DNA from 3 places in the Xenorhabdus entomophaga genome. Region 3 is predicted to be linked to each of the others. Evidence: predicted binding sites of a transcription regulator. Region 3 holds the regulator's gene; each other region holds the start of a gene.
What was found. The regulator Fur, encoded in region 3, represses iron uptake genes when iron is present. The targets are predictions, from matches to a motif close to ATAATAATGAGAACNACTATCAA.
Positions count from the first base shown of each region.

Region 1: the regulator Fur is predicted to act here: its motif matches at 5,575-5,597, upstream of ftnA (non-heme ferritin).
Region 2: the regulator Fur is predicted to act here: its motif matches at 8,215-8,237, upstream of AAC854_RS13435 (TonB-dependent hemoglobin/transferrin/lactoferrin family receptor).

Region 1 covers NZ_JBBMXH010000019.1:31,380-41,393, forward strand. Annotated here, with positions in the region: gene AAC854_RS06080 (L-serine ammonia-lyase) at 1-1,245, opposite strand, end outside; gene AAC854_RS06085 (CoA pyrophosphatase) at 1,415-1,984, opposite strand; gene pabB (aminodeoxychorismate synthase component 1) at 1,981-3,351, opposite strand; gene AAC854_RS06095 (YoaH family protein) at 3,501-3,683, shown strand; gene yebF (protein YebF) at 3,785-4,156, shown strand; gene pip (prolyl aminopeptidase) at 4,240-5,193, shown strand; gene AAC854_RS06110 (DNA polymerase III subunit theta) at 5,242-5,472, opposite strand; gene ftnA (non-heme ferritin) at 5,801-6,307, shown strand; gene yobA (CopC domain-containing protein YobA) at 6,536-6,922, shown strand; gene AAC854_RS06125 (CopD family protein) at 6,922-7,902, shown strand; gene AAC854_RS06130 (YebY family protein) at 8,048-8,401, shown strand; gene AAC854_RS06135 (GAF domain-containing protein) at 8,978-9,475, shown strand; gene proQ (RNA chaperone ProQ) at 9,571-10,014, shown strand, end outside.
Region 2 covers NZ_JBBMXH010000061.1:826-10,839, forward strand. Annotated here, with positions in the region: gene AAC854_RS13400 (MFS transporter) at 1-568, shown strand, start outside; gene AAC854_RS13405 (choline transporter) at 662-2,704, opposite strand; gene betI (transcriptional regulator BetI) at 2,914-3,513, shown strand; gene betB (betaine-aldehyde dehydrogenase) at 3,557-5,050, shown strand; gene betA (choline dehydrogenase) at 5,078-6,757, shown strand; gene AAC854_RS13425 (GNAT family N-acetyltransferase) at 6,882-7,319, opposite strand; gene AAC854_RS13430 (YtxH domain-containing protein) at 7,500-7,979, opposite strand; gene AAC854_RS13435 (TonB-dependent hemoglobin/transferrin/lactoferrin family receptor) at 8,309-10,014, shown strand, end outside.
Region 3 covers NZ_JBBMXH010000003.1:66,089-76,102, forward strand. Annotated here, with positions in the region: gene AAC854_RS01215 (DegT/DnrJ/EryC1/StrS family aminotransferase) at 1-357, shown strand, start outside; gene glnS (glutamine--tRNA ligase) at 508-2,175, shown strand; gene AAC854_RS01225 (hypothetical protein) at 2,306-2,458, opposite strand; gene AAC854_RS01230 (beta-N-acetylhexosaminidase) at 3,061-5,736, shown strand; gene fur (ferric iron uptake transcriptional regulator) at 5,860-6,309, opposite strand; gene fldA (flavodoxin FldA) at 6,484-7,017, opposite strand; gene ybfE (LexA regulated protein) at 7,192-7,482, opposite strand; gene AAC854_RS01250 (TetR/AcrR family transcriptional regulator) at 7,588-8,178, opposite strand; gene AAC854_RS01255 (efflux RND transporter permease subunit) at 8,217-10,014, opposite strand, start outside.

The DNA of each region.
Region 1 (10,014 bases), on a different contig from region 3:
GCTGGTACGGCGAAGTGCCATGCGAGAGGCGTTAATCGCTTTGACTGAAGCAATTGCATTACGCTCAATACATGGAACCTGCACTTGTCCTGCAACAGGGTCACAAGTCAGGCCGAGGTTATGTTCCATGCCAATTTCTGCTGCAATGCACACTTGCTCAGGGCTTGCACCCAGTAATTCAGCAAGACCGGCAGCAGCCATTGAACAGGCAACACCGACTTCTCCCTGACAGCCAACTTCAGCGCCAGAAATAGAAGCATTCATTTTATACAAAATGCCGATTGCACCAGAGGCCAGGAAATAACGGGTGTACAGTTCCGGTGTTACTGGTTCAATGCAGTGATTGTAATAGGCCAGGACGGCTGGCACGATACCACATGCGCCATTGGTTGGTGCGGTAACGACACGACCACCCGCAGCATTTTCTTCATTGACGGCCAATGCAAACATGTTGATTAAGTCAACAACATTCATCGGGTCATTGGATAGATTGGTAGATGATGTCAGCATACGGTGCAATGCGGCTGCACGACGAGGAACACGTAATGGGCCGGGTAATACCCCTTCTGTGTTCAGGCCGCGATCGATACAGGCCTGCATGGTTGCCCATATGTCTGCGAAATACTCAGCAATTTCTTCTTTGCTGTGTAAATCTAATTCGTTTTTCATCATCAAGCCAGAAACGGACAAACCTGTTTTGTTGCAGTTCATCAGAAGTTCTGCTGCTGAACTGTACGGGTAAGAAACAGGCTTAGTATCTTGAGATGGCTTGCCGAAATGTTCTTCATCAACAATAAAACCACCACCGATAGAGTAGTAGGTTTTGCTGTAGACTTCTTCATCACCAGCGAATGCATGAATTTGCATGCCGTTTTCGTGCAGTGACAGATTATCGCTACGGAAGTTCATACCGCCATCGCGAGGAAAATCGACTTCATGTAAACCATTTGCCAGTGGCAAACGTTGAGTTTGCTCAACATCACGTATAAAACCCGGAATTGAATCAATATCAACAGTTGCTGGCATATTACCTGCCAATCCCATGATGATAGCGATATCCGTATGGTGACCTTTCCCGGTTAATGAAAGTGAGCCGTATACATCAACAGCTACACGCGTGATAGAGGACATTACCCCCTGGTTTACAAGATCATCGACAAATTGTTTTCCTGCTTTCATAGGACCAACAGTATGAGAGCTGGATGGGCCAATACCCACCTTAAACATGTCGAAAACGCTAATCACGCCAGACTCCTTTAAGAAGAAAGAGATATAGTTATTTATATTAAAGCGCGCTACTTTACTGTTATTTAGTAGTGTTGATAAAGGAGTTTACAGTTTTTTTTTAATTATAATAGCAATTGATATGATTATGGATAAGTAATGCACAATTTTGTGGCATTTTATGTTCAATTCAGAATGTTTTTTGAACTTGTTGTGCAAGCCGATAAATAATGGCAGCGGTTAATCCCCAAATCATTTGCTTTTGGTGCCAATAAAAGTAGACGCGGTGGTGGCGATTGCGACGTTTTATGTCCAGATACCGGTAGTGAGATAGGGAAAGTGCGTCAAACAGCGGAATCTCAAAAATTTTTGCCACCTCTGCCGGATTTGTTTGAAAAGAAACCGGAGTGGAGATTAGCCCAATGACCGGAGTAACACGATAACCTCCGCTGCTGTCCAAAGGGGCCAATTGCCCCAGAATCTGTACCTTATCTTGCGGAAGGTTGACTTCCTCTTCCGCTTCCCGCAAAGCAGTGGCAATAAGTGAATGATCTTCAGGGTCAGCAGCTCCGCCCGGAAAAGCAATTTGTCCCGCATGAGAACGAAGATTCTGGGAGCGTTGAGTCAATAAAAGCGTTGGTTCCGGCTTACATATAATCGGAAGTAATACCGCAGCATTCCGTTGATTCCCCGCTAGATGCGGAGATTGGGAAGGAAGTTGCAATTGAAACCGATGAATGAAGTCAGAAAGCGATGTCATGGTATGTGAAGCTCTCCTAATTGAGGTAAAATTCGCCCGAGTTTATCAAATGTTTCCTGATATTCTTTTTCAGCAATGCTATCTGCGACGATACCACCTCCAGCCCAACAGTAAATTTTTCCTTTTTCTGTCAGTAAGGTTCGGATAGTGATATTGCTGTCCATTGTACCGCAGAAACTAATGTAGCCGACAGCACCGCAATACCCATGCCTACGATGTGGTTCCAGTTCTTCAATGATTTCCATCGCGCGGATTTTGGGCGCTCCGGTAATAGACCCCCCCGGAAAACAGGCACGAAGTAAATCGGTGGCATGATATTCATCAGGCAACATTGCTGTAATGGTACTGACCAGATGGTGTACGGCCGGAAAAGGCTCGACAACAAATAATTCAGGCACTCTGACCGAACCGGGGCGGGCAACCCGTCCAATGTCATTTCTCAATAGGTCTACAATCATCAGGTTTTCAGCGCGATCTTTTCGTGAATTCGCTAATTTTTCAGCCTGCAATTGATCTTCTGCGGGGTCTTGCAATCGTGGCAATGTTCCTTTGATTGGGCGAGTCTGGATTTGCTTATCTTCCAGTAAAATAAAACGTTCAGGTGAAACGCTGATAATGCAGTGTTCAGGTAAACGGATAAAGGCAGAAAAGGGCGCCCGATTACTTTCATTAAGTTGGGTGAATGCCTGCCATTCATCTCCCTGATAATCAGCATGGAAACGTTGTGATAAATTGACCTGATAGCAATCACCCTCCCGCAGGTAACGATGGATATGGGCGATTTTTTCGTGGTATTGCTGTTCTGTCATATTGGCGTGCCAATGACTTGTCAGGGAGAAAGGATTGTTCTTTTTTTCCCTTTGTGATTCTAACCATGCCAAACGTTTATCGATATCGTGATAACTCAGTAAAGTCGCTTTTTGTTGCTGGTGGTCGATAATTAATGCCCAATCATAGATGCCAATAGCCATATCAGGAAAATCCAGTTCATTGGCAGCGATGGTCGGCAATTTTTCAATCCGTCGTCCAAGATCGTATCCCCAGAGTCCTAATGCTCCTCCCTGAAAAGGTAAGTCAGGATCACATTGAGGGGGAATATGACAGGCCTGGAGGGATTTTTTTAATAAAAAGAAAGGATCTTCCTGAGAAAAAGACGTTTCGCCATCATGATTGATTTCTGTAGATTCTCCATGAGTAACAAATGTTGTCACTGGCTCGGCGACTAAAATATCAAATCTATTATGTGGATGTTCGGCGGCTCCTGAATGTAACAACATTGCCCAGGGAGATGCAGAAACAGGTGCAAAATAGTGGGTAGCAAGATTGGGAGAATAAGGTAATTGTCGTTTTTGTAGTGCAATCTTCATGATGGAATCAGTGTTGGCGGTTGGTAATTCACGATAAATAACATATTAACCCGCGGAGATTATCACAGAATCTCACTCCTGACTTGAGATAAAAAAGATTATAATCTTCGTTTGCCACTAATTGTTATGTCAGGTTTGAGGTTATAACTATGTTTTCAGGTATGCCAGCATTATCTCACGAAGAACAGCAAGTTGCTGTAGAAAGGATCCATCAGCTCATTTCAGAAGGAATGGGAAGTGGAGAAGCCATTGCCATCGTTGCTCAGGAATTGCGTGAAAAACATCAGGGTAACGAGCAGATTCATGTTTTGTTTGAGGATGACGAAAAATAGTTGCAACGCATTTTTAACAAAAATCACATAATTACTTTCTACTACATGTTAATTTATCGCAACTTTTAATCCATATTATTTGGATGGTAATAGGAGGTAATATGAAGGCAAGTCAGTTTATTCAGCGAATTGGGTTATTGAGTGTGGGGGTGCTGCTTTCTGTTTCATTTACTGCGACAGCCGCTGAAAATGATCGTGTAGCGAAGTTTATTTCTTGTAAAAATTTAACTAAAGATCAAGTTGCAGCGCAGGTTAAGCAAGATTTTTTACAAAACCGCATTAATCGCTGGAGTGAAGATAAAAAGCAATTAGGAACGTCAAAACCGATTGCATGGGTAAATGTCAACGATATTACTGGTGATGAAAACGCATTGCAGGTTCCACTTATTGTCCGTGGTTCAAAAATGGATAAAAGTTACAATGTCACAATTGATTGCCAAAAAGAAACTATCAATTATAGTGAAGTAAAGTAAGTAAATAGTTTGTCATGCTATCTTTGAGTATGGACGGGATACCGAGAGAGTATCCCGTTTTGTTTGAACAGAGAGAGGGCTTTATGACGGAACAACGGAAATTCTATCCCGCTTATGATGCGTATCAAACAGGGTATTTAGATACCGGGGATGGGCACCAGATTTATTGGGAGTTGTGTGGTAATCCGAAAGGTAAGCCTGCGGTATTTATTCATGGCGGCCCTGGAGGCGGTATTGCAAGCTATCATCGTCAGTTATTCGATCCTGAGCGTTATCATATTATGCTGTTTGATCAGCGTGGTTGTGGCCGTTCCAAACCTCATGCCAGCCTGGAGAATAATACAACGTGGCATTTGATTGATGATATTGAACGCTTGCGTAATTTGATGGGTGTTGAGAAGTGGTTGGTTTTTGGTGGTTCGTGGGGCTCAACGTTGTCTTTGGCCTATGCTGAAAAACACCCGGGTCATGTATCTGAATTGATATTAAGGGGAATTTTCCTGCTTCGTCCCCAAGAATTGAGTTGGTATTATCAGGAAGGTGCTTCTCGTTTTTTCCCTGAAAAATGGGAACGTATGTTATCTATCTTATCTGAAGAAGAGTGTGGAGATGTGATCGCAGCTTATCACAAACGGCTGACGGGCGCTGATCTGCAAGTGCAGTTGGAAGCGGCGCGTTTATGGAGTCTTTGGGAAGGAGAAACCGTGACGTTGTTGCCTTCCGAACATTCAGATTCATTTGCGGAAGATGAATTTGCTCTGGCATTTGCACGCATTGAAAATCATTACTTCATCAATAACGGCTTTATGGATGAAACCCAGCAGCTATTGGATCATATTGATGCGATCAGACATATTCCAGCCGTCATTATACATGGACGCTATGATATGGCATGTCAGGTTCAGAATGCATGGGATCTGGCAACAGCATGGCCAGAAGCAGAACTGTGTATTGTGGAAGGTGCTGGTCACTCTTTTGATGAGCCCGGTATTTTGCACCAATTAATCAAGGCAACTGATAGATTTGTCGGAAAATAGCCGAGATAACCACCCATTCAGCGGTGGTTACCTTTTTTGCCGTCTCTGTTAACGACTTTTGGGTTCGTAAGGCAAGCGTGACAGAAACCTTGATTGCTGGCGGTAGTGATGCAAACGCTGCTGGAAATATTCTCGTAGATGGGATGGCTGTGATTGCTCGACAGTATCGGGAATGACAGGCATGTTATAGCGCTCTTTAAAAGCAACACCGGATGCTGCTAAATCAACATTGACTTTATCCATCTCGTCTTTAGATAATCTGGCTAAGTTGTACTCCATTATGGCCTCTCTGAAAATTTATCTCTTAGGAAGAAAATTAATCGACTCTTTTGGGTTTATCAAGTGGTTTAAAGGGTTCAAAAAAACATCAAATAAATATAAATAATACCAATTCTCATTCTTATTAAAGTTTTTATTTTAAATGAAAGAATTAAATTAAATAAAATTGATTCTTATTTTCTTATATTTAATGAGATTTATTCTTGTTATTTATTTAAAATAAAACATTTATTATCAATAGGTTATATATTTTTATTTTATTTTTGTTTTATGTGTTTTTAATTGGCATAATACGCCCAGTTTAATAAATCATTAGAAGGATTGGCTGATGTTAAAACAAGAAATGATCAAGAAATTAAATGAGCAGTTAAATCTGGAGTTTTACTCTGCGAATTTATATCTGCAAATGAGTGCATGGTGCAGCGACAAAGGATATGAAGGTGCAGCCGCATTTCTGAAAGCGCATTCACAAGAAGAAATGCAGCATATGCAGCGTTTGTTTGATTATTTAGGTGACACTGGTTCAATGCCTGTGCTGGGTGCTATTCAGGCTCCTCCGGTTGAGTTTGATTCTATCTCTGATGTCTTCAATCAGACTTATGAGCATGAAAAATTAATTACAGAAGAGATCAACAAACTTGCCCATGTCGCGATGATGACACAAGATTATTCTACTTTTAACTTCTTGCAGTGGTATGTTGCTGAACAACATGAAGAAGAAAAATTGTTCAAATCCATTCTGGGTAAACTGGATATGGTGGGTGAAAGTGGCAAGTCACTGTTCTTGCTGGATAAGGATCTGAAAGGTCTGTCTATGGCACCAAACCACGCTTAAGAGAGCGCCAAATAAATTCGCCTGAACCGCTTTTTTCACCGTAGTTCCCGCCTTTTCGTTTATTTTTAAGGCAGGAATTACGGTTTTTTTCGTTTTTACCCTCATTTTTGCGTAGTGCTTCACAGGTCAGGACATTACCCTTCGAATATCGCAGATTAAACCGATCTTTTAATATAGAATCTTTGTCTTAGTATGAAAAATTCACCTGTATATTAAAGGGTTATCTATATGTCTACTTTTAGTATCCGTTCATCTTGGGCTAAGTTATCTGCTCTTGTTGTTCTTTTTGTCGGCATGTCTTGCCAACAGGCTTTAGCGCATGCGCATTTGAAAGATCAAATCCCGGCAGAAAACACGACAGTTGAAGCTGCTCCGCAAACCATTACTTTGAGTTTTTCAGAGCGTATTGAACTTGGATTCAGTAAAGTAAAATTGACTGGCCCGGAAAAAACAGCGATCAAAACTGGTAAGTTGGAACTTGATCCAGAAACTAAAACCAAACTTATCCTGCCGGTTGAAGGTAAACTCGCTGCGGGAGAATATAGTGTCGACTGGAGTGTACTTTCTGTCGATGGTCATAAAACAAAAGGCGCTTATAACTTTACCGTAAGATAATGATCTCTCTAGAGGCACTATACGTATTCTGCCGTTTTTCTCATTTTGTCGTCGTCATGTTGATGTTTGGTTTGAGTTTATTCACTGTGATGCTGACTTCTGGTCATTTTTCGAGGCTGATGGGAGAACGGTTAAGGGTTGGAATTCTAATCAGCACAGTGCTGGCTTTAATAACCTCCTTAGTCTGGTTTGTTGCTCAGGCCGGGTTAATGGGGGATGGCTGGCAAGATATCTATGTCCCGGATATTTGGCTGGCTGTATTAGGGACCTCTTTTGGGCAAGTGTGGCAATGGCAGTTATTGGTTGCAATATTTGCTGTTGGTGGGTTGTTCCTTTCCAATGCCAAGGTCAGAAACCTTCTATTGCTCAGTTGTGCAGTTATCTTATTATCCAGTCACGCTTTCATTGGTCATGCCGCTATGTATGAAGGAAGCATAGGGTTATTACTGCAAGCCAATCAGGTTGTTCATTTGCTGAGTGCGGGTTACTGGTTTGGGGGATTATGGCCATTCTTGCTGTGCCTGCAATTTTTGCGTTTGAAGAAAGCACCGGAAGCAAATTTATATCGTGATAGTACATGCTTAATTAATGGCACACATGCAGGGGATATAGACAGTAGTAAAAATATTGCTGCTGGTTTATATGCAGAAAGTATGGCAGCAATGAGAAAATTTTCCCTCTATGGGCATTTTGCCGTTTTTCTGGTGATTGTAACGGGAATTGTGAGTAGTGTGATTTTAATTCCGGGTTGGCCTGTTTTTAATCGCGTTATTTCTGAATACCAATCCATGTTATGGCTGAAAATTGTTTTGGTCACTGGCATGGTGCTTTTGGCGTTAATCAACCGTTATATTTTAGTTCCCAAATTGAAGCGGAAAGGTTGTTATCAACTGTTGATCATCAATATCTGGCTGGAGCTTATCCTGGGTACATCTGCATTATTATGTGTGGCAATTTTTGCAACGCAGCCTCCGGCATGATTCTTGAGTGATTGGTAAAATTCCGGGTACATTAACAGAAAAATTAACGATAAAATCAGATCATGTATCTATAACCTAATGGATTTCAAAATGCCGCCAACAAAGCTGCAACTTGAAAGACAACGGGTATATCAGGGGAATGATAATGAAACGAATATATTTGGCTTTGCCTTTTTTGCTTCTCTCTTTTCAGGGAGTAAGTTCGCCAATACAAACCATCAGCAAGCTACAGTTTGGTAAGCAATGGGCATTTACCCGCGAAGAGGTGATGCTTGATTGTCGCTCAGATGGGGCGCTATTTGTGATAAATCCTAGTACACTAATGCAGTATCCGTTGAATGACCTGGCAACAAAATTGATGAAATCTAATAAAGTTATTGCAACATCATTAGATACAATCCTCTTAGATAATCCAGAAAGTCCCAATCAAAAAATGAGCGTAGAGCCATTCCAGAAAGCGGCATCGGCTTTATGTGATCATTCAAATGATAAAAAGTAAAAATTGATTAATATTTATAATGTTAATGGTTTTTCGAATACCTAATAAGGGGTAAAATTTGGTAAATCATGCCATGTCAACTACGCTTTAGAGGGTAAGTTGTTCTACGTCTCAATGGCAACTTTTGCGCAAGGCTCTTTGACAGAGCCATTTTCCCTGGGCCGAGTATAGGAGTGAACTCGGCCTTTTTTTTGTCTATTATAAGGAGCGGGTGTTTTGACTCTCTTTTCAATAAATTACCTCATTTTGCTATATATATAATAAGCAGGAGAGAAGAAAACAATCGTTCAGGATCTTGATTTGGTGTTTTATAATAATATGAACAAGCACACGATTCTGGCTGCAAATTGGAGTGATTTTTAATATAAGCTGTGATACCTACCTGAGTTTTACCAGTAAATACTGGTAAAAAGAATTAAAGAAAATTTAAATTCAGAAAGACAGTTTATATTTTGGGGAAATTGATATTTTGGTGGTACATTTTTCTCAGAAATAGTCTGCTGAACTAGGATGAAAATTTTCATGTAAAATTTTTGTTTTTATTTTGTTAAAATCTTATCTGCTTTATAGGGCATTATGAATAAGAACGAATTTTATAGAGAGCTAACAGACAGCTTGATGGCACTGCTGTCAGGTGAATATGATTTTATAGCTTCTCTTGCCAACACGAGTGCATTGTTATATGAACGTTTGGATAATGTTAATTGGGTTGGCTTTTATTTAGTGGATGATGATACCCTAGTATTAGGGCCATTTCAGGGTAAGAACGCTTGTGTTCGCATTCCCGTAGGAAAAGGTGTATGCGGAACGGCTGTTGCGAATAAATGTATACAGCGTATTTCTGATGTGCACGATTTCCCCGGTCATATAGCCTGTGATGCCGCTAGTAATGCTGAAATTGTTCTTCCTTTGGAAATCAATGGACAAGTTATTGGGGTTTTGGATATCGATAGCACGGTTTTTGATCGGTTTGACGAGAATGATGAAAATGGCTTGGAAGCGCTGGTGATCAGGCTTTGTAAACATTTGGGACAATGTGTTGTGTCAAAATATCTACAACAGAACGTAACTTAACATACGTATGACGTGGCATTTATCAGTAACGCTATTATAATGTCGCCTGTTCATGCCTGCGCTGGTTGGCAAAACCGTTGTAATCAGGAAATTTCATGGAAAATCAACCTAAGTTGAACAGTAGTAAAGAAGTTATTGCTTTCTTGGCTGAGCGTTTCCCGCTCTGTTTCGTAGCAGAAGGTGAAGCACGTCCTTTGAAGATCGGGATCTTTCAGGATATCGTTGAGCGTATTCAGAGTGAAGAGTGTTTAAGTAAAACACAGCTCCGTTCTGCTTTGCGTTTGTATACTTCCAGTTGGCGCTATCTTTATGGCGTTAAAGAGGGAGCTCAACGTGTTGACCTTGATGGGAATGTATGTGGTGAGTTGGAAGCCGAACATATTGAACATGCTCGTCAGCAATTGGCAGAAGCAAAAGCGCGTGTACAGGCTCAACGAGCTGAACAGCGTGCCAAGAAACGTGAAACTGAAAACGTATCTGAAAAGAAGAGTGAACGCCCTGTAAGTAAAAAGCCGGCTCCCCGTCGTCAAAAAACATCA
Region 2 (10,014 bases), on a different contig from region 3:
TACCTATATAACCCCACTTATTATTATAAACGAATTTAAACTGAGCGCCTTACAAGTAGGAATTGCCGAAGCCACATTTGGATTAGGCATGATGATTGGAAGTATCATTATTATTAAATATATGAATAAGTTATTCTGTAAGGCTCATGGTGCCTTTATTGCAGCGTTCACAATCTCTGTATGTATAGCCGGAATCTCTACAGCAACATCATTAATTGGACTATGTGTTTATATGTTAATTAGTGGAATAGGGGTGGTCATTTACAACATCAATACCACTTCAATTCGATGCCTTGCAACACCAGAAACTCACCGTAATACAATGGAATCCAAATTTCTTGCTATCTGCATTGTATCAATACCGTTGGGAATGATATCCGCTACCTATATTGTAGAAAGCTATGATATAAGAATTTTATTACTCATCTTTTCTGCTTTAATGGGATTAGTGTCGTTTTTGGTTCTGTTTTCACCAAAATATATAGAAATATCAAAAATGTCGGAGTCTGAGTTGGATAGCTATTATGGTAAAATTTATCCTAAAGCTTACCATTCAGAAAATGGATAAAAAAATTAATCATTAATTGTAAACGATTAACTATCTCAGATAGAAAAAAACGCCTGCAACTCATACAGTGCGGGCGTTTTTCATCATTTAATCTTATCCTCCGCTCGGAAATATCAATGTCTGTCCCGGCGCTTCACGATTAAGATGAATAAAGTTCAAATGCTTTTCATAGTGGTCAAGAATATCGCTGATAATTTGCTCTTTTGTGTAATCCATCAAATCATTACCCTGCGTCCCTTCCATCAAAAACGTTTCCAAACGGTAATAGTAAGACTTGCCAGATCTGGCTCGATAGGTAAATCCGGGGACGGAATAACGCTGAGGCCAAATCTGATAGATAAAATTTTGCTCATCACCCAAATCAACAACCAACTCCAGTGGAGTTAATCGTCTGTCCTCTTTCGAAGGCAAGGCATGGAACTGAACTTTCGCGCCACGCACGACTAACTCTTTTGCAACTTCCAACATGGCGGGACGACATACCTTATCCAGCATCCGCTGAGTATTTTTCGTCCCGGGAAAATGCATCATACGGCTTAAACGCTGCTTCCAGTTCAATGAACCATTATCATGCACAAGAGTGGGGGAGGTATTTTGCAGCGAGCTGGCTTTACGGAAGTCCTCCACGCGCAAAGACTTATACAATCCAGCCATCACAAAGAAGATAACAAAACTAAAAGGCAACCCCATTATGACCGTAGTATTTTGCAAAGCAGAGATACCGTCAGTCATTAATATACCCAATGTTAAAACGCCAATCGCCACAGACCAGAACACACGCAACCAATTAGGGGCATCATTATTGATATCACTCAGATTAGATGTGAAATTCCCCAAAACCAACGATCCAGAATCTGCGGATGTCACATAAAACAGTAATCCCGTAATCGTGGCTACAGATGCACTGAATGTGAAGGCAGGATAAAGTGCCAACAAACCATAAAAACCTTGTTCTGGGTGTTGCAGCACGGTTTCGGCCAATTGGCGATTACCATGAAGGATTTCATACAACACACTGTTACCAAAAATCGATAACCATAACAGTGTAAAAACAAATGGAATGACTAATGTTCCCATAACAAACTGACGTATGGTTCTGCCACGGGAAATACGAGCCAAAAACAAGCCAACAAACGGTGACCACGCCACCCACCATGCCCAGAAAAATAGCGTCCAGCTATTCATCCATTCAGTCGGACGTTCGAATGCAAAACTGTTCAGCGTCATGCCCATGAAACGACTGATATAATCCCCGACATTCTGCACCAGTCCGTTAAGCAAGAATTCGGTATCTCCCACAAACAAGATAAACAAGACCAAGCCAAACGCCAATAGCACATTCAATTCAGATAAAAATCGAATCCCCTTGTTAACACCAGAAGTCACAGAAACAATTGCCATCACCACAGACAACAGTATCAAGCTTCCCTGAACTCCCAAGCCCTGAGGAAACCCGAAAAGCACTTTTAGGCCATAATTCAGCTGTACCACCCCAATCCCCAGCGTGGTTGCAATCCCAAAAATCGTCCCTATCACTGCCGCAATATCCACAGCATGGCCGATTGGGCCTTTTATTCGGTTACCAAAAATAGGATAAAGCGCCGAGCGGATGGTCAAAGGCAGGTTATAACGATAACTGAAATAGCCCAATGCAATTCCCATCAAGGCATACATAGACCAGCCCGTCAGGCCATAGTGGAACAATGTCCATACCATCGCCTGACGAGCTGCTTCAAACGTTTCCCCCTGACCCGTTGGGGGCCGCATATACTGTGCCACAGGTTCAGCCACCGAGAAAAACATCAAATCAATGCCTATTCCAGCAGCAAACAGCATTGCAGCCCAACTGAGTAAACTGAACTCTGGCTTGGATTGCTCCGGCCCTAATTTGATGGAACCAAAACGGGAGGCAGCAATAAAAATGACAAACACAATGTAAAGCGTAGCAGCGAGTAAGTAATACCAACCGAAAGTCTTAGAGACCCAACCCAGAGTATTTTTTATCCAGGCACTCGTTGCATCTGTAAAAAAAATCGTGAATAGCGAAAAAATAATAATCAGTCCGGCAGAGGTGAAAAAAACGACAGAGTTCAGCGTATCCTTCTGAGTGTTTTTTGGACTGTCTTGTGTGTTCATAGGCAGTTCCTGAAATTATTGGGTGTAGTTAAAGGAAAAAGAATAATGAATATAACGCATTGAATCAAAAACAAAATTTAAGCCATATTAAATAATTTAGATTGCAAATTGTGAAAACATTGTAATAAAACATATTTAATTTTGATTGAACATTCAATTAAAAAAAAGTTTAATAAGCGCCGAATGTTTGATTTTCTGAGCATAGAATCATGCCAAAAATTGGAATGCAGTCGATAAGAAAACAGCAACTCATTGATGCAACATTAATCGTCATCAATGAAGTTGGTATGCAGGAAGCAAGTATTGCGCAAATAGCCCGGAAAGCTGGTGTTTCCAACGGTATTATCAGCCACTACTTCAAGGACAAAGACGGGTTACTCGAAGCCACCATGCGTTACATATTGCATCAACTGAGAATGGCTGTAGCACGTCGATTACGCCTGCTGGACAACGCAACGCCCACTCAAAGGTTAAAAGCCATTGTCGAAGGGAATTTTGATCCCAGCCAAATCAACGGCGCTGCAATGAAAACCTGGTTGGCATTTTGGGCAAGCAGTATGCACCAACCCAAGCTTTATCGGTTACAACAAATCAATGAACGCCGTTTGTATTCCAATATCTGCGTCGAATTCAAACGCACTTTGCCAAATACAGAAGCACGGCTCGCGGCACAAGGGCTTGCTGCATTGATTGACGGCATTTGGCTGCGAAGTGCATTAAGCAGCAAGCCTTTTAACCTGGATGAGGCGTTAAAAATCACCATCAATTACATCGAGCAAACTACATCAGGCAAAAATAGATGTATCTGATAGGACCTGAGTTCTGGTTTACAACCGCTCTTAAGGAGAGTTTATGACCCATTTCGGCTCACAGAAACTTTATATCCACGGTGCTTATGTTGATAGTACCAGTTCCAGTAAAACCACTCTCGGCAACGCAACTTTTGATGCAATCAACCCAGCCAATGGTGAAGTTATTGCTCAATTTCAATCCGCAACTGAGCAGGATGTTGATCTGGCTGTCGAAAGCGCCCATAAAGGCCAGAAAATCTGGGCATCGATGACGCCGGCAGAACGTTCTCGGATTTTACACAAGGCCGTAAATATATTGCGTGAACGCAATGATGAACTGGCTGAACTGGAAACACTGGACACAGGAAAACCGTTTTCTGAAACCCAACAGGTTGATATTGTCACGGGCGCCGATGTTCTGGAATATTATGCGGGCTTGATCCCTGCACTCGAAGGCCAGCAAATTCCGCTGCGTGAATCTTCTTTCGTGTATACGCGCCGTGAGCCACTGGGCGTCGTCGCAGGTATCGGCGCATGGAACTATCCCATTCAAATTGCGCTCTGGAAATCAGCACCGGCGCTGGCTGCCGGCAATGCCATGATTTTCAAACCCAGCGAAGTTACTTCCCTCACCGCCCTGAAATTAGCTGAAATCTATACCGAAGCAGGTTTGCCTGATGGTGTATTCAACGTCCTGACTGGTGCGGGTCATGAAGTGGGGCATTATTTGGCAATTCATCCGAAAATCGCCAAAATATCTTTTACGGGTGGCATTGCCACCGGCAAAAAAGTCATGGCGGATGCTTCAGGGACAACGTTAAAAGAAGTCACGATGGAACTGGGTGGTAAATCTCCGCTGATCATCTTTGATGATGCCGATCTGGATCGTGCTGCCGATATTGCCATGATGGCAAACTTTTTCAGTTCAGGTCAGGTTTGTACCAATGGAACACGCGTTTTTGTTTCCAAAACCCTGCTTCCACAATTTGAAGCTAAAATTCTGGAGCGGGTTGGACGTATTCGCATTGGTTCACCTCTCGATCCCAACACCAACTTTGGCCCTCTGGTCAGTTTCCCACACATGGAGTCTGTTTTGCGCTATATCGAAAGTGGCAAAAACTCCAGTGCGCGCTTGCTCTGTGGTGGCAACCGCCTGCTGGAAGGCGATTTGGCGAAAGGCGCATTTGTTGCACCAACGGTATTCAGTGATTGTACTGGTGACATGCTGATTACACAGGAAGAAATCTTTGGCCCCGTGATGTGCATCCTGACTTATGAAACGGAAGATGAAGTCATTGCGCGAGCCAATAACACAAAATACGGGCTGGGGGCGGGATTGGTAACGAAAGATCTTTCCCGTGCGCACCGCGTGATCCACCAACTGGAAGCCGGGATCTGCTGGATCAATACATGGGGAGAATCTCCTGCGGCTATGCCTGTTGGCGGTTATAAACACTCTGGTGTTGGCCGCGAAAATGGGTTGGTCACACTGCAACATTACACACAAATCAAATCAATACAGGTGGAACTGGGCAATTTTGAATCCCTATTTTAATCCACGACTGAAACAGAGGAGATAACAATGGTATTTGATTACATTATTATCGGTGCTGGTTCAGCGGGTAACGTGCTTGCAACTCGCTTGACAGAAGATCCCGATGTGACTGTCCTGCTGCTGGAAGCCGGCGGGCCAGATTACCGATTCGACTTCCGTACCCAAATGCCGGCAGCGCTGGCATATCCTTTGCAGGGAACCCGTTATAACTGGGCATATGAAACCGATCCTGAACCCCATATGAATAACCGGCGCATGGAGTGTGGGCGTGGAAAAGGTCTTGGTGGATCTTCACTCATCAATGGCATGTGCTACATTCGTGGCAATGCGATGGATTTTGATAACTGGGCAACACAGCCAGATCTGGAAGACTGGACTTACCTTGATTGCCTCCCTTACTTTCGCAAGTCGGAATCGCGGGATATTGGCGGAAATGACTATCACGGCAGTGATGGCCCCGTCAGTGTCACAACACCCAAGGCGGGAAATAACGAACTCTTTCGCGCAATGGTTGAAGCCGGTATCCAAACCGGATACCCACGTACTGATGATTTGAACGGTTATCAGCAAGAAGGCTTCGGCCCGATGGATCGTACCGTTACCCCTAATGGACGCCGTGCCAGCACAGCCCGTGGTTATCTGGATCAAGCGCGATCACGTTCCAATCTCACTATCATTACCCATGCGTTGACTGACACCCTCGAATTTGCAGGAAAAACGGCGGTTGGCGTCACTTTTTATCGGGGCAATAGCGCGGCGTTAACACAGGCAAGGGCACGTAAAGAGGTGTTACTCTGTGCCGGTGCGATTGCTTCCCCACAAATTTTGCAACGATCAGGCATTGGTCCTGAAGACGTATTAAACGAGTTCGGCATTCCTGCGATGCAAATATTGCCGGGCGTCGGGCAAAATCTGCAAGATCATCTTGAGATGTACTTGCAATATGAATGCCTCAAGCCTGTTTCTCTTTATCCCGCTTTGAAATGGTATAACCAGCCTCAAATTGGTGCTGAATGGCTATTCAAAGGAACCGGCATTGGTGCCAGCAATCAATTTGAAGCTGGTGGATTTATTCGTACCAATGAGAAATTTGCCTGGCCAAATATTCAGTTTCACTTCCTACCCGTTGCTATTAATTACAACGGCAGCAATGCCGTCAATCAACATGGCTTTCAGGCTCACGTGGGTTCCATGCGTTCCCCAAGCCGTGGCCGAGTGAAAATTAAGTCACGAGATCCGCGTCAACATCCCAGCATTTTGTTCAACTATATGTCAGCGGAGCAAGATTGGCAGGAATTCCGCGATGCTATCCGCATTACACGGGAAATTATGGCACAGCCCGCATTGGCTCCGTATTGTGGACGTGAAATCAGCCCCGGCGCTGCAATCCAGACAGATGAACAGCTAAATGCCTTTATTCGTGAACATGCCGAAACAGCATTTCACCCATCATGCAGTTGCAAAATGGGAACAGATGAAATGGCTGTCGTGGATGGTCAGGGACGTGTGCATGGCGTTGAAAATTTGCGTGTTATTGATGCTTCCATTATGCCGGAAATCATAACGGGTAATTTGAATGCCACGACAATTATGATGGCAGAAAAAATTGCCGATAACATTCGTGGTATTTCTCCTCTGCCACGCAGTCAGGTGAAATATTATGTTGCCAATGGCGCACCAGTTCGCCAGTCAGTAAAAAATAATTAATAAATTTATTTTCGCGATATGGAATAAAACTCTAATACGGGAAATTGAGAGAATTATGCAACAGGTTTATAGGGTATTGTTTGCACCCTCATTTTTCCCGTGTTTCTATTTCCAACAAAAATAATTATATCAAATCCAATGTCATGAAAATATGCTCTGCGCCATCTTCCAAATAAATTTCTCCCTGAGCCTGATAACCAAGACTTTCATAAAATGGCTGAGCATGACATTGTGACGATAACCCAATGGTTGTTACTTTATTTTTTCGCCCATAATCCTCAATAAACTTCATGACATCACGACCAATTCCCTGTCCGCGGTAATCTTTCAATACCGCAACCCGCCCAACTTTAAGCATATCATTGTCTTGCGGGATCGCCCGTAATACACCTATTGGCTTTTCATCATCAAATATCACCACATGTAAGGCAATATCATCATATTCGTCAATATCAATTTCGGCGTCAAATCCCTGCTCATCCGTAAATACCTGTTTGCGAATAGAAAAGGCTTGTTCTATCAACACTGAATCCTGTCTTCCTATGCTGTGTTTTATTTTCATTATTATATCCTGTGTCTGTTTTTCAGAGTCTTATAAACTACTTTTAAACAGATAATTAAGTCAAGCCAGAAAAGAATAAAGACTATTTAGCTGAAATCATGTAAAAAATAAGGGTGATCATTTACAGATCACCCTTCTAGTATTATTTATTTCACTCTAACAGATTATTCAACCGATAAATTATCTTTCTTCTTTTTTACCACTTTTATCTTTAGGGCTATTGATTAAATCATCCGTTTTTTTATCGGGTTCAGATTTTATTTCTTCCGTTTTAGATTTCATTCCATCTGAAAGCTGATTAATCTTGTCGGTGGCCTGATGTTGTATATCCTCAGCTTTCGATTTCATACTATCTATCATATCGCTTGCTGCCTTGGCTGCCTGATTCTGGACATCTGCTGCCTTAGACTTCATTTGCTCAGTGATATCATTGACAGAATGAGTAACCTGATTTTGCACTTCCTTGGATTTATCAGCCATACCATGACTCTCACTCAGGGCTTTTTCCTTTAACCCTTGTGATTCCTCTTTTGCACTATCCAATATGCCTGTGGATTTCTGTTCAGTATCGGTTTTCATTTGTGCTGCCTTATCTTCGGTTTGCTGTGCAACATCTTCTTCCTTTTTAGAAGCATCATCACAGCCAGCAATCAGTGCCACGATACCTGCCAGGATAAGAGAACTCAGTATCTTTTTGTTCATTGACTAACCCCTTGCACTTACGGAAATGACCTCGCCAATGAGTGTTCTGGCTATTCTGTGCCACAACATCCCATAAGCACTTTGATCTCATTGCCAACACTAGTCAGCATCTGAGAAGGCGTAACGAAATAAACAATTATTTCAATCAACTGCAATGAATAAAGACTATACATTCTTCAGCAAAACACATTTAACAAAAATAATTCTCATTTTTATTTACCTGATTTCGTTTCTCAGGTGACTTATAGCAATGAAAATATTTTACTTGATCATATTTCAGGAAATTTATGGCAAATAATAGTCAAAAATTAGAAAAACGCCCAATCACAAGCGTGATCCAACACATTTTAAGAAGCACAGTATCAGGGACACTCGTGTTGAGTTCTGCCTTCTCCGGCTTTGCTTACGCGATAGAAAATCCAACGGAACAGAAACCTGAAAAGAAAAGTGAGGTAGTAAAATTACCCTCACTTTCCGTTGTAGGAAGTTTACACAACAGCACCAGTGCAGGCAGTTCAGCGCTGAAAAAGGAAGATATTGACCGCACTCAGGCTGATAACGTTGCCCAGCTGCTCGATCAGCTTCCCGGTGTTTCAATGTCAGGTTCACCACGCCCCGGCGGGCAAACGCTGAATATCTGGGGTATGGAAGACCCAGAAGATGTCAAAATTACACTGGACGATGCACCAAAAGGATTCGAGAAATATCGTCAGGGTTCCATCTTTATTGAACCTGAGTTAATCAAGCGCATAGATGTTGATAAAGGGCCACACAATTTACTCAACGGCAACGGTGGGTTTGGTGGTTCTGTCAAACTTGTGACAAAAGATGCGAGCGACTTATTACGTCCTGATGAAGATTGGGGTGGCTTTGTTAAACAGAGCTACCACACAAATGACAGGCAGTGGATCAATAGCGGAGCAGTATATGGCAGAGATCCTAACGGCTTTGCTGATGGATTGCTCTATGTGAGCAAGCGCGATGGGCATGATATTAAACTCCCTGATGGCACACGTTTTGAATATTCGCAAAATAACCAAACATCCTATTTATTGAAAACCAATTTTTATCCCAGTGACACGCATACGATTAGCTTGTCTGCTATGCGATCTGAATCAGATGGCTGGCAGCCTTGGGCGGTCAAACGTGGTAAGATGAGCGTGCCATCAGCCAATGATGTAAACCAATACGGTTGGGATGGCGCCTGGAAAAGAAAATTGGTCTTTCGTGATCAAATCGATCAGAACTACACTGCCAAATGGAATATCTCACCGGAAAATAATCCATGGCTAAATCTGACAATGCTCTATGCATATTCCAAGACCAAACAAGACGATAGCCGTCCAGAAAACTCCTCCTCCCATTTCAGTGGATTAATGGGTAACAAAAGCTGGGTTGATTACACTGATAATCTGATAGATATCAACAATAACAGCGTATTTTCAACGGGTATTATCGAACATGAATTATTGGTGGGAACCCGTTGGCATAAAAACGAACGCAATGTACTGATATTTGATAAAGGCAAAATAAAGAATAAAAAATACAACTATGGTTATTATCAGCCAGGCTATATGCCTGCTGGAGATCAATCAACTTACAGCTTCTATATTCAAGATTCCCTGAAAATAGGCAGCGTCACCGTAACACCGGGTGTTCGCTACGATCATGCCAAAAATATGGGTAGAGCAAATTATGCATCCCAATATAACGATAAATCACCAGAAATAAATCATGACTATAGCAGTGTAACCTATACTGGCTGGTCGCCTCATTTAGGCATGATGTGGCAAGCAAATAAAAACCTTTCATTATTTGCAGATATCAGCCGTACATGGCGTGCACCAATAGTTGATGAACAATATGAGGTACAAGGGATCGGTAACCTTAGAGGCTCCAGCCGTAATCTTGATGTTGAAAGAATGACAGGGATACGCCTCGGTGCAATTCTCGACTTCAATGATGTGATGTTTGAAGATGATAGCCTGCAAAT
Region 3 (10,014 bases):
GCTTACTGGTTATATCCGATAGTTTTTGATTTGAACAAATTGGATTGTACGGCTGAGGTCATTTTAAGTGACTTGAAAAAGATAGGCGTCCCTGCATTTAAGATCCAATGGCCGGAAGCCTATGGGGAAAAAGTATTCAGAGAATTGCGTGGCTTTGGCTCAACGAATTTCCCTTTCCATTCGACAGAATACACCTCACCAGAATCAGTTAATTACCGTGATGTGGTGTGTGAAACAGCACGTTCTTTATTACCTAGAACAATCAGTCTGTATTTGCATCCTAGCTGGGATGAAAAACATATTGTTTATTGTGCAGATCAATTGATTGCGGTATTGAACAATCATCGAATTGGTTGATTTTATAGCGGGAAGCATTTGGGCTTCCCGCTTTTACACCTTAACTTTACCCATTCCTCCATTTCCCACGAACAAAGTATTGTTTCTCGGTTCAGCTTAATAGATTATAGGGGGTTATGTTGAAGCGCTTTTTGCATTGAGGAAAAAACAATGAGTGAGGCAGATGCCCGCCCGACAAACTTTATTCGTCAGATTATTGACGAAGATCTGGCAACGGGGAAACACACATCCGTACATACCCGCTTTCCGCCTGAACCTAACGGTTATCTGCATATTGGTCATGCCAAGTCGATATGCCTGAATTTCGGCATCGCTCAAGACTATCAGGGACAGTGCAACCTACGTTTTGACGATACAAACCCAGTTAAGGAAGACATCGAGTACGTTGAGTCAATCAAAACTGACGTACAATGGTTGGGTTTCCAGTGGAGTGGCAATATTCGCTATTCTTCTGACTATTTCGATACGCTTTATCAATACGCCATTGAGTTAATCAACAAAGGATTGGCGTATGTGGATGAATTGAGCGCTGAAGAAATCCGTGAATATCGCGGCACTCTGAAAGAACCGGGTAAAAACAGTCCTTACCGTGATCGCAGCGTGGAAGAAAACCTCGCTTTGTTTGAAAAGATGCGTGCCGGTGAATTTGCTGAAGGTAAGGCGTGTCTGCGTGCCAAAATTGATATGGCATCTCCGTTTATCGTTATGCGTGATCCGGTTATCTACCGCATTAAGTTCGCAGAACATCATCAGTCAGGCAATAAATGGTGCATCTATCCGATGTACGATTTCACACACTGCATTTCCGATGCGCTGGAAGGGATCACCCATTCCATCTGTACACTGGAATTTCAGGATAACCGTCGTTTATATGACTGGGTATTGGATAACATTACGATTGATTGCCACCCACGTCAGTACGAGTTTTCTCGCCTGAATCTGGAATATGCGGTGATGTCAAAGCGTAAACTGAATCAGTTGGTGGCAGAAAACATCGTTGATGGTTGGAATGACCCACGTATGCCAACTATCTCTGGTTTACGTCGTCGTGGTTATACTGCGGCTTCTATTCGTGAATTCTGCCGCCGCATTGGTGTGACTAAACAGGATAACAACGTTGAAATGGCAGCCCTGGAATCTTGCATTCGTGATGATCTGAATGAAAATGCACCGCGCGCCATGGCAGTTCTTGATCCGGTAAAATTGGTGATTGAGAACATGCCGGAAGGCGAAGTCATTCTGACCATGCCTAATCATCCGAACAAGCCAGAAATGGGCAGCCGTGAAGTGCCGTTCAGTCGTGAGCTGTACATTGATCGCGCGGATTTCCGTGAAGAAGCTAACCGTCAATATAAGCGTTTGGTTCTGGGTAAAGAAGTACGTCTGCGTAATGCGTATGTGATTAAAGCTGAACATGTTGAAAAAGATGCGGAAGGCAATATCACGACAATTTATTGCCAATACGATGAACAAACCTTGAATAAAGATCCGGCTGATGGCCGCAAAGTTAAGGGTGTTATTCATTGGGTAAGTGCTGCACACGGCGTACCAGCAGAATTTTACCTGTATGACCGTCTGTTCAGTGTGGCAAACCCCGGCGCGGAAGATGATTTTCTGTCTACTATCAACCCAGAATCATTGGTGGTTCGTAAAGGGTTTGTAGAGCCAGGGTTGGTAAATGCACTGCCAGAAAAAACGTATCAGTTTGAGCGTGAAGGTTATTTCTGTGCTGATAGCAGCCTCTCAAGTGCTGAACATCTGGTATTTAACCGCACGGTTGGCTTGCGTGATACTTGGGCAAAAATCTCACAGGAATAATGTGAGTCAGGTTGCCTAATCCACACCCTAAAAAAGCGTGATTATTTTCACGCTTCAATTTACTGATAAAGCGCTGGTTTTTTAGCCGGCGCTTTGTAATTCTGACAGTGCAACCTGTGGCACTTTAGGCTTAACGAGATGCAGTAATCAAATCGATAGAAAGTTTGGGAAGATAATAGGCGAGGTATTTTGAGAGCAGCTCTCTTCCCATTGGGGTGAAATGCAACGGAGTTGAGGCATTAGCCAAGGCTGAATTTGTATTCGTGGTATCATAAATCGGCATGTTGTCATTGGCCTCCCATCGGGTCCACTTATGGTAAACGCGTTCAGAAAGCATTGGTAGCAAGGGCAACAAGGCATTGTCGTTCAAATTAGGATCGACGGTCAGCCTGGAAAGCCATTCGTCGTAAGGGACTAAACATTCAAATCTCCTATAAGACTTAAAGAATAACCATGCCAAATGAAATTATTTACATTAAAATAATAACTAAGAGTAATTAATTTTATAATGGACTCAGCAAGTTCCGAATACAAGTCTCTTGTATGTTTTGTCATCTGTTTTTTGTAACATACATCAAAGAATTTTCTTTTTGGGATGTATTTCAAAGAATTTTCTTTTTGATAGTTCAAACCAGAAAAAATATGTTGTCGCGTCAACTTCCACAGAGAAAATAGATTTCGAGTTAAAACTCAAAAGTGATTATCGTCATACCCGCTGCTGTGGTTCGCTGAAAGTGCAGATAAAAGTATTGTAATGAAAATTGATTCCTTCAATTGTGATTAAAAAATTGCCTTATAGTCCCATATTATATAGGGTTATTGGCTAGCAAAATCTGTACACTATTTGCCCAGAGAAAAAAATAAGAAATTCGGACGAGGTAGTTTATGAAAACCATAAAATTACGTACCTTGGCAGCACTCATCACGGCAGTTGGATTTATAGGTAACACCCATGCGGAAATGACATCACAACAGATCGTAGATTCATTGAGCCAGCTAAAAGTCAATTTCAAAGTCATTGATAATCAGGCTGGCTCGCATGGCACAAACTGCGCGATTATAGGCGCAGATTCGGCTGCCTGTAATCGCGTTAATATCACCTTGAGCAATGGTAATCAGGCAATCGATTCTTCTGATTGGGCGATCTATTTTCATAGTATTCGCCAAGTTCTGAAACTGGATAATGAGCAATACAAAACCACCCATATAACGGGTGACTTATATAAATTGGAGCCAACCGAGAAATTCACAGGTATTAAGGCTAATGAAAAGATCGTGCTGCCGATTATTGGGGAATACTGGCAGATCTACAGCACGGATTTTATGCCACGTTGGTATGCAACCTCCGGCGATGCTACGCCTAAGGTGTTGGTGAATACCGATACTGAAAACATCAGTGAGTTTTTATCTGATCTGGAAGGTGAACAATGGAAGCGCACTGTAACGGATAACAATATCCTGATGACAGCGGAGAATCGTTTCACAAAAAATCAGCAGGTAGCAAAAATCAGTGAGGATAAACTGCGCGGGCAGATAATTCCGACTCCGAGGGAGCTTTCCATTCATTCACAGGATGTCGATTTATCCCGTGGAGTGAAATTAGAGCTGGGAGGGTTGAGCGGCGAATCTATTAAGGTCATCAGAGAGCGTTTTAAAGCACAGAACATTGACTTAACAGATAGCGGCTATCGGATAGCGACGCAAATCAATGCGGATCAGTTTACAAGGTCATGGCGGGTAAAAGGCGCCTATTCGTTGGCAATTACGACCAAAGGAGCACAGATTGTCGCGTTTGATCAATCAGGTGTATTTTACGGCCTGCAATCACTGTTTTCCTTACTTCCTGCCAACGGTACGCCGAAGATTGCTACATTGACAGCAAAAGATGCACCAAGATTTGAATATCGTGGTGTGTTCCTTGATGTTGGGCGTAACTTTCATAGCAAAGAAGCGGTTTTGCGTCTGCTCGATCAAATGTCCAGCTATAAGTTGAATAAGTTCCACTTCCATTTGAGTGATGACGAAGGCTGGCGTTTGGAAATTCCCGGTTTACCGGAGTTGACAGAGGTTGGCAGTCAGCGTTGCCATGACCTGAGTGAAACTCAGTGCCTGTTGCCGCAATTGGGGTCAGGGCCGAATAACAACAACATGGGGAGCGGCTATTTCAGCCGTCAGGATTATCTTGATATTCTGAATTATGCCAAAGCCCGCCAGATAGAAGTAATCCCAGAAATTGATATTCCCGCTCATGCCCGTGCCGCTGTTGTATCAATGGAAGCACGCTATAAAAAACTTATGGCACAAGGCAAAGAGCAGGAGGCCAATGAATATCGCTTACTTGATCCGACAGATACCTCAAATACAACATCCGTACAGTTCTATGATCGTCGGAGTTATCTGAACCCATGTATGGATTCTTCCAAACGATTTATCGATAAAGTGATTAGTGAAGTTGCCGCCATGCACAAAGAAGCCGGGCAACCGTTGAATACATGGCATTTTGGCGGGGATGAGGCGAAAAATATTCGTTTGGGCGCCGGATATCAGGATCAAGACGGGCCAATTGTGCCGGGCAAGGGGATTATCAACAAAAAAATCGAAGATAAGCCGTGGGCTAAATCTCAGGTTTGCCAGAAGATGATAGCGCAGGGTGTAATCAACGATGTTGATGAGCTTGCCAGTTATTTTGCTATTGAAGTAAGTAAAATCGTCAACTCTCACGGCATTGACACGATGCAGGCATGGCAGGATGGCCTGAAACATGCCAAGTCAGCAAAAGACTTTGCCACTAAACATGTTGCGGTCAATTTCTGGGATACCCTTTATTGGGGAGGTTATGACACCGTAAATGATTGGGCGAATAAAGGTTATCGAGTCATCGTTTCCAGCCCTGATTATGTCTACATTGATATGCCGTATGAAGTGCATCCGAAAGAGCGGGGCTACTATTGGGCGACTCGGTTTAATGATGAGGCGAAAATTTTCAGCTTTGCCCCAAATAACATGCCACAGAATGCGGAAACTTCGGTAGATCGCGATGGCAACCGTTTTAATACCCATAGCAGTAAACGTTGGCCGGGCGCCTATGGTATGTCAGGGCTATCATGGAGTGAAACCGTGCGTACTGATGAACAGATGGAATATATGATTTACCCGCGCTTATTACCGCTGGCGGAACGTGCATGGCATCAGGCGGATTGGGAATTGAATTATCAGCAGGGTAGAGAATATAAAGGTGGAATAACCCATTATGTTGATACGGATGTGCTCAATCGTGATTGGGAACGTTTTGCCAACCTGATGGGGCAGCATGAGCTGACCAAACTGGATAAACTCAACATTGCTTATCGTCTGCCGGTTCCGGGAGGAAGAATTGTTGCCGGGGTATTTGAAGCTAATGTTGCATTGCCGGGTGTTGTTATCCAATATTCACTGGATGATGGAAGAACATGGCAGATTTACGATGACAGACAGCGGCCTTACGTCAGCAATAATGTGAAAATCCGTTCTGTCAGTAGCGATGGAAAACGTTTTAGCCGGATAGACGAAGTTAAATTGTAACGCTTAAATCTAACGCCTGAAGCAATCTGCCGATTAGCTCACGCTAATCGGCAGTAGTTTATTCAGATTAAGCCAGACACGAGAAGCGAACGACGTTAATCACTTCTTTATTGTGCTTGCTTATTATGTTTTTTCATCATGCAGCAAACTATCTTTGCGACAATCACCAACAGCGCAGTGACCATATAAGTAGAGGCTATGGTTTGAAAGTTTAATGCCATAGCGTTCAGCGATGTCTTTCTGGCGTTCTTCAATCGATTCGTCACTGAATTCAATGACTTTACCGCAGTCGAGACAAATTAGATGGTCATGGTGGTGTTGCTGAGTGAGTTCAAAAACAGATTTACCGCCTTCAAAATTGTGGCGTGTGACAATGCCGGCATCATCGAACTGGTTCAACACGCGATAGACAGTGGCGAGGCCAATCTCTTCACCGATATCAATCAGTTTTTTGTAGAGATCCTCCGCACTGACATGATGGCATTCTGGGTCCTGTAGCACTTCCAGAATTTTCAAGCGCGGAAGTGTTACTTTAAGTCCAGCATTTTTCAATGCTTTATTGTTGTCGGTCATGCGGATTCAGTCCTGTAACTTGAGTTAAGTGAACTTATGATACTTAGGGGTATCGTGGGGAATCATGATTCTGTTTCACGTTGTTGATTATAGGCATGGATATTCAAAATGAAAACCATGCCAGACCTGATATCATGACACATTATGCAAGTGTGTGAAAGGAAGCTAACGCCCTTATGCATCCAGAATTTCAGACAGGCTCATTTCAGCCTTAATTTTTTGTACCCAGGCCTCAACGCGCTCATCAGTCAATTCTGGTTGGCGGTCTTCATCAATAGCCAGACCAATGAAGTGGTTATCATCAGCCATACCTTTAGAGGCTTCAAAGTGATACCCTTCGGTTGGCCAGTGACCTACAATAATAGCGCCATGAGGTTCAATAATATCGCGGATGGTACCCATAGCATCACAGAAATACTCTGCATAATCTTCCTGATCACCACAACCGAATAGAGCGACCAGTTTCCCTTCGAAGTTAATCTCTTCCAAAGTCGGGAAAAAATCATCCCAGTCGCATTGAGCTTCGCCGTAATACCAAGTTGGGATGCCAAGCAGCAGAATATCGAAGGCTTCAATGTCTTCTTTGCTGCTTTTGGCAATATCGTGGACTTCAGCAACATCAGCACCGCCCAATTTTTCTTGGATCATTTTGGCGATGTTCTCTGTGTTGCCTGTATCGCTGCCGAAGAATATACCTATTATTGCCATAAAATGGGTTAACCTCTTGTTTTATTGTGTATCTAAGCTATACACATCACGCTGAAATCAGCAGGAAAAATGTCAGTTTTAATAAAGTGAAAAGCGTTATTTTGACCAAACATTCATGACAAATCTGTCAGATTTGTGTGGTGATGCCGCTTTATTGTTGTTGAATAAAAGCCGTTAATCGGCAAGGTGATTTTTTTCTGCCAGTTGGGCTAACAGCATCTGTTCAATCAGTTCACTACGGCTGATATTACGCTGTTTTGCCAGATGATTTAGTGCATCGACTGCCTCTTCGTTGAGTTTTAATTCCACTCGACGCAGTCCTTTGACTTTATCTCGTCGCAACTGGTTGCGTTTATTAATCCTAAGCTGTTCATCTCTGGACAGTGGGTTTGTTTTAGGTCGCCCTGGCCTGCGTTCATCTGCGAACAAATCCAGTGTGGTGCGATCAGTTTGTTCTTTTGCCATAAATTCAATTAATAAAGGGCGTGTACCAATAATATAGCGGGCAATAATACCTTAGCTGAGCGCGTGTCGCTACTGGTTGATGGGGGAGATTGTCGGAATAGGCCTTTAGGATGTAAGCGTCTTTCGTATCATGTAGGTCAGAAAAGCAAGATTTTCAGCCCCATTAAAATCTGATTCCATTCCTTTTTTTCCTATCGCGCCATCAACAGTGGTCATTAACCAGAACGCGGCTTGCTCTGCATTAATTTGTTTGCCGATTTCCCCACTTTCAATACCCTTGCGAATTAATGAGGCCAGGCGCTCCCTGACTTTCTTGTCATTTTCGATAAATATCTTATGAATAGCGGGATTGCGGCTGGCTTCAGCGATAATTTCAATGCCAAGACGTGCATAGCCGGGTTCATTGGAAAGATGGTGCAGAGCGGTCATTATTTTTTCTATCGTGGCAACACTTGAATCTTCATTCTCACAGGAAGAGAGAATTTCGTCATAATCATGGCTGTCCTCTTCTGCAATAGCTTCAATAATGGCGTTTTTGGTTGGGTAATAGTGAAACAGATTTCCGGGACTCATACCTGCTGCTTTGCAGATTTCTGCCGTTGATGTTGCATGAAACCCTTTTTCTATAAAACAGGCGATGGCGGCATCAAGAATATGTTTACGTTTTGCCCGCTGTTTTTCTGTCTGTTTTTTCACTTTAACTTCCTTCAAAACTCTGGATATAAAATCATCTGCTAGCGATAATCAAGATCGTCTTTCGTTACTGACGATAATTTTTTCAGATATGGAATGATAAAGTTTTTAAAGTCATCCATATAGCTATAAACCACGGGCACGAACAGCAAACTTAGCAACGTTGAGCTGATTAATCCGCCAATCACAGCAATTGCCATCGGCGCTCGGAAGCTGGCATCAGCACCACTGGTAATGACGAGCGGGATCATCCCTGCAATCATGGCAATTGTTGTCATGACAATTGGCCTGACACGCTCTCTGCCCGCCTGAATAATCGCTTCATTGCGTGACATACCAGAGCGCGCTCTTTCGAGAATAAACTCAACCAGCAAAATAGAGTTTTTGGTGACAATTCCCATCAGCATTAATATGCCGATAATTACTGGCATATCAATCGCGGCATTATAGAGAAGCAGGGCGATGATAGCACCACCAATGGCGAAGGGGAGGGCAATTAAAATCGTCAGCGGTTGCAAAAAGTCTTTGAACAGAACAATCAGAATGGCCAGTACCATCAAAATACTCAACAGCATAGTGGTGGAAAAACGGTCAAACATTTCATTCATGTATTCCACATCGCCATACACAATCCTTTTCACTTCGAGTGGCAGATTTTTTAATGATGGCAACTCATTGATTTGATCTAATGCCGTTCCAATGGCAATGCCATTAAGATCGGCTTCAATGACTGCCTTACGCTGTCTGGAAATGCGCTCTATTTTGTCAGGGCCAGAAGCAAAAGAGATATCCGCGACAGATTTGACCGGCACATTCGTACCAGAAGTACTGTTCACATAAAGATCATTCAAGACGGTCAAATTATCCCGTTTTTCTTTGGATAATAAGACGCGAACCGGAATTTGCCGGTCTGGTAAGTTAAATTTGGATACATTGGCATTAATCTCACCAATGGTTGCTGTTTTGATTACAGAACCAAGAGCGTCGGTAGTCACGCCTGCTCTGGCAGCTTCGGCAATATTCGGCGTGATGATAATTTCCCGTCTTGGCAGCGGTTGTAAGGCCTGAATATTTTTCAAGCCATTCAATTGCATCATCTCGCGGCGTAACTGATCTACAGTTTGCGATAGAATCTGGGGATCTTCACTCGCCAGAACAATCGAAACATCACGATTACCTTCACTATTACCAAAATTATATCGAATATCTGGAATCTCACCCAAAACAGGTGCCAGTGATTGCTCAAACTCTTTTTGTGACAACTTACGTTCATTGATGGGGACGAGGTTGATAAGAATATTACTTTTATTTTGGCTGATAGTACCGGATGAATCCTCAACACCGGCAACAGAAAAGACATCGATAATTTCAGGACGATCCTGCAACTTTTTGATAATGTTCTGCAAAACAGCATCACTTTGTTCTGCTTGTGTTCCCGGTGGTGTTTCGACCTCTATCTTAGCGATACTGACATCCGATTTAGGCAAGAAACCGGATGGCAATAGATCAACCAGCCCCAATGAACCCAAAAGAAAGATGAAAGCAAGCACTAAAGCGGTTTTGCGAAATTTTAATGTCTTATCCAGAATGGAAACATATTTTTTAATCCATTCGGGGGTATCCTCTTTATCCGCTTTGATATGTTTCTTTGGTAATAACAAATAAGCTGACATCAGGGGCGTGACCAATCTGGCAACCAACAATGAAGATAATACGGCGGCAGATACGGTAATACCAAACGGAACAAAATATTTACCAACAAAGCCGCCAACAAAACTGACGGGCAGAAAAACGGCGACAATCGTGATAGTAATGGCGATAATGGCAAAACCAATGGCA